3 regions of the Streptomyces sp. NPDC057010 genome follow, and region 1 is predicted to be linked to each of the others. Evidence: riboswitches for the same ligand, from Rfam matches in the RefSeq annotation. Region 1 holds a riboswitch; each other region holds the start of a gene.
The links. Region 1 has a riboswitch for cobalamin ahead of ACFTXQ_RS31125 (prenyltransferase/squalene oxidase repeat-containing protein). Riboswitches for the same ligand answer to the same signal wherever they lie in the genome.
Positions count from the first base shown of each region.

Region 2: linked by a shared signal. The riboswitch ahead of ACFTXQ_RS33550 (ribonucleoside-diphosphate reductase subunit alpha) and the one ahead of ACFTXQ_RS31125 (prenyltransferase/squalene oxidase repeat-containing protein) in region 1 are both predicted to bind cobalamin.
Region 3: linked by a shared signal. The riboswitch ahead of metE (5-methyltetrahydropteroyltriglutamate--homocysteine S-methyltransferase) and the one ahead of ACFTXQ_RS31125 (prenyltransferase/squalene oxidase repeat-containing protein) in region 1 are both predicted to bind cobalamin.

Region 1 is NZ_JBHUSC010000057.1:2,217-6,407, reverse strand. It holds gene ACFTXQ_RS31135 (aldehyde dehydrogenase) at 1-586, opposite strand, end outside; gene ACFTXQ_RS31130 (MBL fold metallo-hydrolase) at 771-1,868, shown strand; cobalamin riboswitch at 1,949-2,089, shown strand; gene ACFTXQ_RS31125 (prenyltransferase/squalene oxidase repeat-containing protein) at 2,204-3,469, shown strand; gene ACFTXQ_RS31120 (SCO2322 family protein) at 3,469-4,125, shown strand; gene ACFTXQ_RS31115 (energy-coupling factor transporter transmembrane component T) at 4,122-4,191, shown strand, end outside.
Region 2 is NZ_JBHUSC010000071.1:16,194-20,384, reverse strand. It holds gene ACFTXQ_RS33575 (carbon starvation CstA family protein) at 1-463, shown strand, start outside; gene ACFTXQ_RS33570 (CstA-like transporter-associated (seleno)protein) at 463-660, shown strand; gene ACFTXQ_RS33565 (Uma2 family endonuclease) at 712-1,137, opposite strand; gene ACFTXQ_RS33560 (hypothetical protein) at 1,083-1,268, opposite strand; gene ACFTXQ_RS33555 (GNAT family N-acetyltransferase) at 1,330-1,830, shown strand; cobalamin riboswitch at 1,875-2,006, shown strand; gene ACFTXQ_RS33550 (ribonucleoside-diphosphate reductase subunit alpha) at 2,146-4,191, shown strand, end outside.
Region 3 is NZ_JBHUSC010000075.1:6,672-10,862, reverse strand. It holds gene ACFTXQ_RS34010 (hypothetical protein) at 1-175, shown strand, start outside; gene ACFTXQ_RS34005 (metallophosphoesterase) at 211-978, opposite strand; cobalamin riboswitch at 1,103-1,332, shown strand; gene metE (5-methyltetrahydropteroyltriglutamate--homocysteine S-methyltransferase) at 1,503-3,821, shown strand; gene ACFTXQ_RS33995 (hypothetical protein) at 3,994-4,191, shown strand, end outside.

The sequences.
Region 1 (4,191 bases):
GGGCGATGTCGGCGAGGATGAAGGAGTCCAGCGGGGACTCGGGGGACGGCTTGAGGATGACCGCCGAGCCGCTGAGCAGCGCCGGGGCCAGCTTGGCGGCCGCCACGAACTGCGGGACGTTCCACGGGATGACGGCCGCGACGACGCCGACCGGCTCGCGGCGCACCAGGATCGGGCCGAGCACGCCCTGGCGGTACTCCTCGTACGGGTAGGCGCGCGCGACGGTGATCGCGGCGTCGTAGACCATCATCGGGCCGAGCGCCTGGGCGAGGACGCTCCAGGAGTACGGCGATCCGTTCTGGGAGCTGATCGAGCGGGCGATCTCCTCGTGCCGGACGGCTATGGCGTCCTTGATGCGGGTGACGACGGCGATCCGCTCGTCGAGGGACATCCGGGGCCAGGGGCCCTCGTCGAAGGCCTTGCGCGCGGCCTCGACCGCCCGGTCGACGTCCGCCTTGGAGGCGTGCGGCACGGAGCCGATGACCTGCTCGGTGTGGGGGGAGACGACCTGGATCGTGTCGGTGCCCTGCGGATCCGTCCATTCCCCGCCGATGAACAGTTGTCCGTGTTCCACGAGCTCGGTCATGGCTGATGCCTCCTGCGGCTTGGCGTTCCAGAACTGATACCAGTTCTAGTTGGAGGAGTCCACGGCCAGGACGGAACAGCCGGGAAGATCCAACGACTAGTCAGGAGCCCTTGAAGATGGTCGACTTGGGCTACCAGTTCAAGTGGAACAAGTTCTCGTTCCAGGAGCCAGACAGGGGGACCTCATGCCAGAGGACAGGTCACAGGACATCCCGCGAACCACTCCGCAGGACGCCCCGCAGGACGCCCCGCACGTGACCGACCACGGCGGCGGGGTGTGGGCGGTCAAAGTCCCCATCCCCGACAATCCGCTCGGCCACACCCTGGTCCACGTCCTCGACACCGACCGCGGCCCGGTCCTCGTCGACACCGGCTGGGACGACCCCGCCTCGTGGGACACCCTCGTCGCCGGCCTCGCCGCGCTCGGCACCGCCGTCGCCGACGTCCACGGCGTCGTCATCACCCACCACCACCCCGACCACCACGGCCTGTCCGGCAAGGTCCGCGAGGCCTCCGGCGCCTGGATCGCGATGCACGCCGCCGACACGGAGGTCGTCGTACGGACCCGGGGCGCCGAGCCCGGCGTCTGGTTCGACTACATGAGCGAGAAGCTCGCCGCCGCCGGAGCCCCCGAGGAGCACATCGCCCCGCTGCGCGCCGCCCGCGCGAGCGGCCGCATGCGCACCCTGCCCGGGCTGCGGGCCGCCGTGCCCGACCGGGAGATCGTCCCCGCCGAGCTGCTGCCCCTCGCCGGGCGCCGGCTCCGCGCGATCTGGACCCCGGGCCACACCCCCGGCCACGTCTGCCTGCACCTGGAGGAGGAGCACCCGGCGAACCTCCCCGGCAACGGCCGCCTCTTCTCCGGCGACCACCTCCTGCCCGGGATCTCCCCCCACATCGGCCTCTACGAGAACCCGGAGGACACCCGCGTCACCGACCCGCTCGGGGACTACCTCGACTCCCTCGAACGCATCGGCCGCCTCCGCCCCGCCGAGGTGCTCCCCGCCCACCAGCACGCCTTCACCGACGCGCCCGCCCGCGTACGGGAGCTGCTGGACCACCACGAGGAGCGGCTCACCGGCCTGTGGGCGCTGCTGGCCGAGCCGCTCACCCCGTGGGGGCTGGCGGAGCGGATGGAATGGAACCGGCCCTGGGAGCAGATCCCGTACGGCTCCCGCAACATCGCCGTCTCGGAGGCCGAGGCCCACCTGCGGCGGCTGGTGAAGCAGGGCCGCGCGGAGGCCGTCCCGGGCAGCGACCCGGTGACGTACCGGGCCCTGTGAGCCGCGCCGCCGGGCCCCGCCGGGCCCGCCGGTAAGGGGCGCTGCCGCCCGGCGCCACCGGGCACGCGGGCTACGGGCCGGTAGAGTGAGGCCGTCGTCCACACTTTCGTACGGGGGGAAGCCGGTGCAATTCCGGCGCTGACCCGCAACCGTGACCCACCCCCGGCGCCACACCGGCGCCGCCCGGGCGGGGAGCCGGAATGCCCCGTACCGTCAGTGCGCGGCTCGCGTCGCCGGGGCCCCCGGCGGCCGGCACCGTCGAGGTAAACGGAGCCGGAGCCCGGTGCCTGTGCGTGCCTGCCTCCCGCTCCCCAGCAGGAGAGGCACCCGCCCCCATGATCGTCCGCCGCAGCGCCGCCGCGCTCGCCGCCTCCGCCGTGCTGTGCGTGGGCGCGGCCCCCGCAGCCCTCGCCGACACCGCGCCGCCCGCCTCCCCCTCCGCGCCGCCCGTGATCCCCTCCGGGCTCTACGGCAAGAACGACCCGACGTACGACGGCGTGTGGCGGCAGTCCTTCGCGCTGCTCGCCCAGGACACCGTCGGCATCAAGCCCGCCGCGCAGGCCGTGGACTGGCTGACCGGCCAGCAGTGCGCGAACGGCGCCTTCCCCTCCTTCCGCGCCGACACCGCCAAGGCCTGCGACGCCTCGACGTTCATCGACTCCAACGCCACCGCGGCCGCCGTACAGGCGCTGGCCGCGGTCGGCGGCCACGACGAGACGGTGAAGAAGGCCGTCGGCTGGCTGAAGTCCGTACAGAACGCGGACGGCGGCTGGAGCAACAGCCCCGGCGGCGCCATGGACACCGGTACGGACGCCATCTCGACCGGCATCGTGATCAGCGCCCTGGTGGCGGCCGGCGAGAAGCCGGCCGAGGTCAAGTCGAAGACCGGCAAGTCGGCGTACGAGGGCCTGCTCCCCTTCCAGCTCGGCTGCACCGCCGAGCCGGCCGCCGACCGGGGCGCCTTCGCGTACCAGCCGGCCGACGGCAAGCTGCCCGCCAACGCCCACGCGACGGCCGCGGCGGTGCTGGCCGGCCTCGGCAAGGGCGCGGCCGTCGTCCCGACCGGTACGGACACCCCCGCCGCGGCGCTGACCTGCCCGGCGGCGGACCCCGCCGACCCTGCGGCCGCCGCCCAGGGCGGGGCCGGCTACCTGGCCGAGGCCCTGAAGAAGGACGGCCACCTCACGGCCGTCACCCCGGGCGCAGACCAGCCGACCCCGGACACCGGCAACACCGCCGAGGCGGTGATCGCCCTGGCCGCGGCCGGACACAAGCAGTCGGCGGCGGGCGCGCTGGAGTGGCTCAAGGGCAACTCGGCGCCGTGGGCGAAGGGCAGCCCGGCGGCCCTCGGCACGCTGATCCTGGCCGCGCACGCGACGGGCACCGACCCGAAGTCCTTCGGCGGCGCCGACCTGGTCTCGGAGCTGAACGCGACCGGCCCCGCCCCGCAGGGCGCGGACACGAGCGCGACCGAGGTGAAGAGCGAGAAGGGCGAGGGCTCCGGCAACCAGAACGTGTGGTGGATGATCGGCGCGGGCGCCGCGGCCGGTGTCGGCATCGGCATCCTGCTGAGCGGCCGCCGGAAGAAGAACCGGCTCTGATGCGCCGCGTTCCCGTACCGGCCCTCGCCCTGGCCCTCGGCCTCGTGCTGACCCTGCTGGCCGCCGCGCCGGCGCTGGCGTCGAGCTACCGCTACTGGTCGTTCTGGGACGGCGCCGGCGGAACGTGGGCGTACGCCACCGCGGGGCCGTCGACGGCCCGCCCGGCGGACGGCTCCGTGCAGGGGTTCCGCTTCGCCGTGAGCAAGGACGCCGGGGACCAGGCGGCGCAGCCGCGGGCCGCGGCCGACTTCGGAGCCGTGTGCGGGGCCACCGCGCCGGTGGAGGGCCGCAAGCGGGTGGCGGTCGTCGTCGACTTCGGCGTCCCGGCGGACGCCCCGGCGGGCGACGCCCCGCCGCAGGCGGAGCCGCGCACGGCCTGTGCGCAGGTGGCCCCGGAGGCCACGGCGGCCGAGGCCCTGGCGTCGGTCGCGAAGCCGCTGCGCTACAACGGCGCGGCCCTGCTGTGCGCGATCTCGGGCTACCCGGAGCAGGGCTGCGGCGAGCCGATGGCCGACGCCCCGGCCCCGTCCGCCGTCCCCTCGGCGGACGGCGACACCGGCGGCGGCCCGTCCGCCGGGCTGCTCGCGGGCCTCGCGGCGGTGGCCGCCCTCGCCGCGGCCGCCGTCTGGCAGTCCCGCCGCCGCCGCTCCCGATGACGCAGCCACCAGGCGGCACCCGGCCGGGGCCGGCCACCCGCGGTCGACCCACGACCCGCACGGGTG
Region 2 (4,191 bases), on a different contig from region 1:
GGTCAAGTCCGGCCGGCTGAAGTGGGCCTGGGTGACGGGCGTTCCGCTGGCCTGGGACGTGGCCGTCACGCTCACCGCCAGCTACCAGAAGATCTTCTCGGAGGACGTGAAGGTCGGCTTCTTCGCGCAGCGCGACAAGTACCAGACCGGGATCGACGCGGGGAAGGTGCTGCCGCCCGCGAAGAACATGGACGACATGCACACCGTGGTCACCAACGCCACGGTGGACGGCGCGCTGTCGGCGCTGTTCGCGATCCTGATCATCATCGTGCTGGCGGACGCGGCCCGGACGTGCTTCAAGGCCATCAGCAGCCCCGAGTCCGTGAGGCTCTCCGAGGTCCCGTGGACCGAGTCGAAGATCATCGCCCCGGCCGGGCTCGTCCCGACCGCCGAGGAGCGGGCGGAGCTCGCCGCGGCGGGCCTCGACTCGGGCGGCGGACGCCCGAAGGAGCCGGTGGCCTGATGAGCCGCCTGCGCAGCGCGCTGGAGCGGGCCCGGTACTACGTACGGGAGTTCTCGGGCGAGGCGGCGTACGACCGCCACGTCGCCCACGCCCGCTCCCACGACCCGCACGCCGCGGTCCCGACCCGCCGCGAGTTCGAGCGGGCTCGCACGGACGCCCGCGAGGCGGACCCCCGCGAGGGCTTCCGCTGCTGCTGAACACACACGAAGGGCCCCGCCCCCCGGCGGGGCCCTTCGGCGCGTGTGGGCTCAACGCACCCAGTCCTTGAGGGGCTCGGTCCGGAGGGTGACGCCGACGGGGTCGGGGAGCTCGACGTCCTTGCCGAACGGAATGCTGCGCACCAGCTCGTACCGCGGCCCGTCGGGCTCGCTGTGGACGGCAACCAGGCCGTTGTCCCGGTCGACCAGCAGATAGACAGGGATACCGGTCTCCGCATAGGCCCGGGGCTTGTCGACCCGGCTGCGCCGGTCGGTTTCACGGTCGTACGAGGTGACCTCGGCAACCATGAGCACCGGCTTCGGGTCGCCCCATTCACCCTGTCCTGCGAACGCCTCGCTCGGCGCCAACGCGCCGTCGGCCGTGGCACGGCACGCGAGATCCGTCTGTACCCGCAGTCCCTTCAGGCATGCAGGAAGAGCTCCGGCCTCGCCTCGAGCAAGCCGCGCGTCAGCCACTGGGCCACCCTCCCCCGATTCCCGTCATGCCGGGCCTTGACGCTCAGTCGCCCGTCGATGAACTCGAGCCGCAGCCCTTGCGCCACGCGGGCGGCGATCCGCGCCACCGCCTCGAACTCTTCGGGAAGCATGTGGGGTCGATCCCCTCGGGTGCCCATGCCCGTCAGGGTAGTGTCCGGCACACTCGACCGCATGGACATCGTGATCAGGCAGGCGCTGCCGGCGGAGTACGAGGAGCTCGGGGAGATCACCGCGCGGGCCTACCTCGGGGACGGGCTGCTCACCTACGGCGAGGAGGACCCGTACCTCGCGCGGCTGCGGGACGTGGCCGGGCGGGCCGCCGACAGCGAGATACTGGTCGCCGTGCGGAGCGACGGCCGGCTGCTCGGCGGTGTGGCCTTCGCCCCGCCCGGGAGTTCCTTCCGCGACATCGCGCAGTCCGACGAAGCCGAGTTCCGGATGCTGGCCGTCGCCCGGGAGGGCCGCGGACAGGGGGCCGGCGAGGCACTGGTACGAGCCTGCATCGACCGCGCCCGGGCCCTCGACGGCGTACGGCGCCTCGTGCTGTCCACGTCGGATGACATGCCGGCCGCCCACCGGATCTATGAACGCCTCGGCTTCGTACGGACCCCCGCGCGGGACTGGGCGCCGTTCCCCGCCCTCACTCTGCTTACGTACGGTCTCGAACTGTAGCCACGGCGACACAACATCTAGGGGGTCGCACAGGACACGGCCCCCACATGTATGCTCATGCCTGCTGTCGCCGCAGGGGAATCCGGTGTGAATCCGGAACTGTCCCGCAACGGTATGAAGTGCACCCATCGGTGCACCCGCAAGTCCGAAGACCTGCCGACAGTGCGCCCGGCTCGACCGAACCGGGTGCCGATACGTCCGGGCCTCGCGGTTGGGCCGGTGGACGCCGTGCGGTGTGCGCGACCTGTCGCGCCCGCATGCGCCTCCCCGTGCCCTGCCCGCCGACGCCGGGCCGAGCGAGGGAGAGCTCCCGCCGTGACCATCGCGCCTTCCGCACCGCGCGCCGAGTCCGTTTCAGGCGACAACACCGAGGGCCCGGGGGCCACGCTGCTGCGTACCCTCACCGAGCTGACGGCCGACCTCCCCGACGCCGACCCCGGCCGGGTCGCCGCCGCCGCGCTGCGCGGCCGCAGCGCCGCCGCCGACGAGGCCGAGCTGCGGGGGCTGGCCACCGAGGCCGCCGCCGGGCTGATCTCCGAGGACCCGGCGTACTCCAGGCTCGCCGCCCGGCTGCTGACGCTGGCCGTCGCCGACGAGGCCGCCGGCCAGGGCGCCACCTCCTTCTCCGCCTCCGTCGAGGTCGGCCACCGCGAGGGGCTCATCGCCGACCGCACGGCCGAGTTCGTCCGCACCCACGCGGCCCGCCTGGACGCGCTGGTGGAACACACTCTCGCCGAGGGCGCGGACGACCGGTTCGGCTTCTTCGGCCTGCGCACCCTGCACAGCCGCTACCTGCTGCGCCACCCCATCACCCGCCAGGTCATCGAGACCCCGCAGTACTTCATGCTGCGCGTGGCCTGCGGCCTCGCCGAGGACGAGAGCGTGCGCGCCGTCGAGGAAGTGGCTTCGCTCTACCGGCTGATGAGCCGCCTCGACTACCTGCCGTCCTCCCCCACGCTCTTCAACTCCGGCACCCGGCACCCGCAGATGTCCTCCTGCTACCTGCTGGACTCCCCGCTGGACGAGCTCGACTCGATCTACGACCGCTACCACCAGGTCGCCCGCCTCTCGAAGCACGCCGGCGGCATCGGCCTGTCGTACTCCCGCATCCGCGCCCGCGGTTCGCTGATCCGCGGCACCAACGGCCACTCCAACGGCATCGTGCCGTTCCTGAAGACCCTGGACGCCTCCGTCGCCGCCGTGAACCAGGGCGGCCGCCGCAAGGGCGCCGCCGCCGTCTACCTGGAGACCTGGCACGCGGACATCGAGGAGTTCCTGGAGCTGCGCGACAACACCGGCGAGGACCAGCGCCGTACGCACAACCTCAACCTCGCCCACTGGATCCCGGACGAGTTCATGCGCCGCGTGAACGCGGACGGCCAGTGGTCGCTGTTCTCCCCGGCCGACGTCCCCGAGCTGGTGGACCTGTACGGCGCCGACTTCGACGCCGCGTACGTCAAGGCCGAGGCGGCCGGGCTCGCCAAGAAGACCATGCCGGCCCGCGACCTGTACGGCCGCATGATGCGCACGCTCGCGCAGACCGGCCAGGGCTGGATGACCTTCAAGGACGCCTCCAACCGGACCGCGAACCAGACCGCGCTGCCCGGCACGGTCGTCCACTCCTCCAACCTCTGCACCGAGATCATCGAGGTCACCAACGACGGCGAGACCGCCGTCTGCAACCTCGGCTCGGTCAACCTGGGCGCCTTCGTGGCCGGCGGGGAGCTGGACTGGGAGCGCCTGGACGAGACCGTCCGGACGGCCGTGACCTTCCTCGACCGCGTGGTCGACATCAACTTCTACCCGACCGAGCAGGCCGGCCGCTCCAACGCCAAGTGGCGTCCGGTGGGCCTGGGCGCGATGGGCCTCCAGGACGTCTTCTTCAAGCTGCGGCTCCCCTTCGACTCCCCCGAGGCGAAGGCCCTGTCGACGAAGATCTCCGAGCGGATCATGCTGGCCGCGTACGAGGCGTCCTGCGACCTCGCCGAGCGCAGCGGCCCGCTCCCGGCGTGGGCCGAGACCCGCACCGCCCAGGGCGTCCTGCACCCGGACCACTACGACGTGGCGCTGAACTGGCCGGAGCGCTGGGACGCGCTGCGCGCCCGGGTCGCGAAGACCGGCATGCGCAACTCCCTGCTCCTCGCGATCGCCCCGACGGCGACGATCGCCTCGATCGCGGGCGTGTACGAGTGCATCGAGCCGCAGGTCTCCAACCTCTTCAAGCGCGAGACCCTCAGCGGTGAGTTCCTCCAGGTCAACGCCTACCTGGTGGAGGAGCTGAAGCAGCTCGGCGTGTGGGACGCGCAGACCCGCGAGGCGCTGCGCGACTCCTCCGGCTCGGTGCAGGGCTTCGGCTGGATC
Region 3 (4,191 bases), on a different contig from region 1:
CGGCACCTGGGCCAACGGCGCGCCGTCGAGCCTGACCTTCACCAACGCCTCCGTGCCGGTCAAGGTCACCGGCGGGTTCGGCTGCCCGACGAGCGCGACCTCGTCCACCTTCAACGCCGTCTACCTCGTCGCCGACACGACCGACCCGGCCCAGCAGATCACCGTGGGCCCCTGACCCCGCGCACGAGTGGCCCGCCGCGCCGGCCGCGCCTACGGGCGGGCCACGACCACCCGGTAGTGGGTCGTCAGCCGCCCGTCCTCGCCCAGCACGTGGAAGGCGACGGCGGGCGGCTCGTCGAGGTGGACGTGGTGGTCGGGTGCGGTCTGGACCTCCCAGGGGAGCCGCAGGGTGGAGACCACGCCCGGCGCGACCAGCAGCGGGCGCCCGGCGAAGGTGGTCGCCGCCGCGGTGTGGGCGTGCCCGCACAGGAAGGCCTTGAGGTGCGGGTGCCGCTCGGCCAGCGCCGCGAGCCGCTCCTCGCCGAACTGCCGGATCTCGTCCACGTACGGGGTGTGCAGCGCAGCCGGCGGGTGGTGGAAGGCGACCAGCACCGGGGTCTCCCGCGGCGTGTCGGCCAGTACGCCGTCCAGCCAGCCGAGCGTGGACTCCTCCAGCAGGCCGTGGTCCTCGCCGGGGACGGAGGAGTCGCACACCGCGAGCACGAACCCGTCCCCGCGCAGCACCTGGTCGACCGGTGCCGCGGCCGCGGCGGGCCCCTCCCCCAGCAGCCCCTGCCGGAAGGCGACCCGCTCGTCGTGGTTGCCGGGGCAGATGACCAACGGGTGCCGGGAGCGCAGCAGTTTGGCGGCTTCCTCGTATTCGGCGGCGGTGGCGTGGTCGGCTATGTCACCGCTGACCAGGACGGCGTCCAGGTCGTACGGCAGGCTGTCGAGGTACTCCATGACGGCGCGGGTGCGGTCGGCGGCCCGCGTGCCGCCGTCGAGATGGACATCGCTGAGGTGGGCGATCACGATCACGAGCGGTGACTCCTTCGTCTCTGATCAAGAGAAGTGATCATCCTAGTCAACAGGGCTGCCGGCTCCGGGGGCTTGGGACGGTCGGGCCGGAAATCGGCTCGTGGTTTCCACGCGTACAGCGGGTAGGCTTGTGAACGCAGCTGGTTCGCTCCCGTCCGCCAGGCGGGACGCGTCGCAAGAGGGAACCCGGTGGGAATCCGGGACTGCCCCGCAGCGGTGAGCGGGAACGACCGCCGTCATACGCACTGGGACCGGAACCGGTCCTGGGAAGCGACGGCCAGTAGGTGCCGCCTCTCGAAACAGAGGTCGGTGTGCCCGCGAGTCCGAAGACCTGCCCGTTGCCCGTGCGCGAACGACCGCGCACGGTTTCCCGGTGACCTCGTGGGCGGGTCGGCGTGCACCTCAGGCGGGTCTCCCGTCGCGTACCCAGCCGTACGCGACCCCGGCGGGCCGCCCGTTCCGGCACCCCTTCGCGCCTTCGGCCCTCACCGGGCCATGGAGACAGGCTCGCGAAGGAGAGTTCCGTGACAGACAAGTCCGCAGCCGCGGCAGCACGGCCCACCGTGTACGGCTACCCCCGGCAGGGTCAGAACCGCGAACTGAAGAAGGCCGTCGAGGGCTACTGGAAGGGCCGCGTCACCGCCGATGCCCTCCACCGCACCGCCCGGGACCTGCGCCGCTCGAACTGGCGGCAGCTCGCCGGGGCCGGCATCACCGAGGTGCCGACCGGCGACTTCTCATACTACGACCACGTGCTGGACACCAGCGTGATGGTCGGCGCCGTTCCCGCCCGGCACCGGGCGGCGGTCGCCGCCGACGCCCTCGACGGCTACTTCGCGATGGCCCGCGGCACCCAGGACGTGGCGCCGCTGGAGATGACCAAGTGGTTCGACACCAACTACCACTACCTCGTCCCCGAACTCGGCCCCGACACCGCCTTCACCGCCGACTCGGCCAAGCAGGTCGCGGAGCTGCGCGAGGCCCTCGCCCTCGGGCTGGCCCCGCGGCCCGTGCTCGTCGGCCCGGTCACCTACCTCCTGCTGGCCAAGCCGGCCCCCGGCGTCGCACCCGGCTTCCAGCCGCTGACCCTCCTGGACCGGCTGCTGCCCGTCTACGCGCAGGTCCTCGCCGACCTGCGGGCGGCCGGCGCCGAGTGGGTGCAGCTGGACGAGCCGGCCCTCGTCCAGGACCGGACCCCGGCCGACCTGGGCGCCGCGGCCCGCGCCTACCGGGAGCTCGGCGCGCTCACCGACCGGCCCAGGATGCTGGTCGCCTCGTACTTCGACCGGCTGGGCGACGCCCTGCCGGTGCTCGCGAAGGCGCCCGTCGAGGGCCTGGCCCTGGACTTCACCGAGCGGGCCGCCGGCAACCTCGCCGACCTCGCCGCCGTGGGCGGCCTGCCCGGCAAGCGCCTGGTCGCCGGCGTGGTCAACGGCCGCAACATCTGGATCAACGACCACGCGAAGTCCCTCACCACCCTGGGCACGCTGCTGGGCCTCGCCGACCGCGTCGACGTCGCCGCGTCCTGTTCCCTGCTGCACGTCCCGCTGGACGTCGCCGCCGAACGCGACATCGACCCGCAGGTCCGCCGCTGGCTGGCCTTCGCCCGGCAGAAGAGCGCCGAGATCACCACGCTGGCCCGCGGCCTGGCCCACGGTACCGACGCGATCGCGGCCGAACTCGCCGCCAACCGGGCCGACCTGGCCTCGCGGGCGAGCTCGGCGCTCACCCACGACCCGGCCGTACGGGCCCGCGCCGCCGCGGTCACCGCGGCCGATGCCCGCCGCCCGCAGCCCTACGCCGACCGGGCCCCCGCCCAGCGGGCCCACCTGCGCCTGCCCCCGCTGCCCACCACCACGATCGGCTCCTTCCCGCAAACCCCGGAGTTGCGCACCGCCCGCGCCGACCTGCGCGCCGGACGCCTCGGCACGGACGGCTACGAGGAGCGCATCGAGGCCGAGATCCGCGAGGTCCTCGCCTTCCAGGAGAAGGCGGGCATCGACGTGCTCGTGCACGGGGAGCCCGAACGCAACGACATGGTCCAGTACTTCGCCGAACAGCTGACCGGCTACCTGGCCACGCAGCACGGCTGGGTCCAGTCGTACGGGACGCGCTACGTCCGCCCGCCGGTCCTCGCCGGCGACATCTCCCGCCCCGACCCGATGACCGTCCGCTGGACCTCCTACGCCCAGGCGCAGACGGGCCGTCCCGTCAAGGGGATGCTGACCGGCCCGGTCACCATGCTGGCCTGGTCCTTCGTACGCGACGACCAGCCGCTCGGCGACACCGCCCGCAAGGTGGCCCTCGCCCTGCGGGACGAGGTGAACGACCTGGAGGCCGCGGGGACTTCGGTGATCCAGGTGGACGAGCCCGCCCTGCGTGAAACCCTTCCGCTGCGGGCCGACGGGCACGCCGAGTACCTGGCCTGGGCCACCGAATCGTTCCGGCTCACCACGAGCGGGGTCCGGCCGGAGACCCAGATCCACACCCACATGTGCTACGCGGAGTTCGGCGACGTCCTCCAGGCCATCGACGACCTCGACGCGGACGTCATCAGCCTGGAAGCCGCCCGCTCCCACATGCAGGTGGCGGACGAACTCGCGGGCGCGGGCTACCCGCGCGAGGTCGGGCCGGGCGTCTGGGACATCCACTCGCCGCGCGTCCCCTCCGCCGACGAGGCGGCCGCCCTGCTGCGCAAGGGGCTCCGGGCGATCCCGGCCGAGCGGCTGTGGGTCAACCCGGACTGCGGCCTGAAGACCCGCGGTTGGCCGGAGACCCGGGCCTCCCTGGAGCACCTGGTCGCGGCGGCCCACACGGTCCGCTCCGAGCTGACCTCCGGCTGACCGGTCCCGGGAAACCAGCGAGGGCCCGGCGGCATCCGGCCGCCGGGCCCCGCGGCACGTGGGGCACCTGGGGCACGCGATCCAGGCGGGATACAGAAGAAGTACAAGAATTGCTCAGATCGTGCGCACCCGGGTGCACCGCCCGGAATCGCGGTGCGAGGATGAGCCCGCCATGACACCAGGCCCCTGTTCCCGAGCCGCCCGGGCTGCGATGTTCGCAGCCGTCTGCGTGCTGCTCGCGGCCACCGGCCACCACCTCATGACCGCAACGGCCTTACCCTGGTGGGCCGTTGCCGCTGCGGGGGCCTGTACGACGGCCACGGCCTGGGGGTTGGCCGGGCGTGAACGCGGCCTGCCCACCGTCACCGCG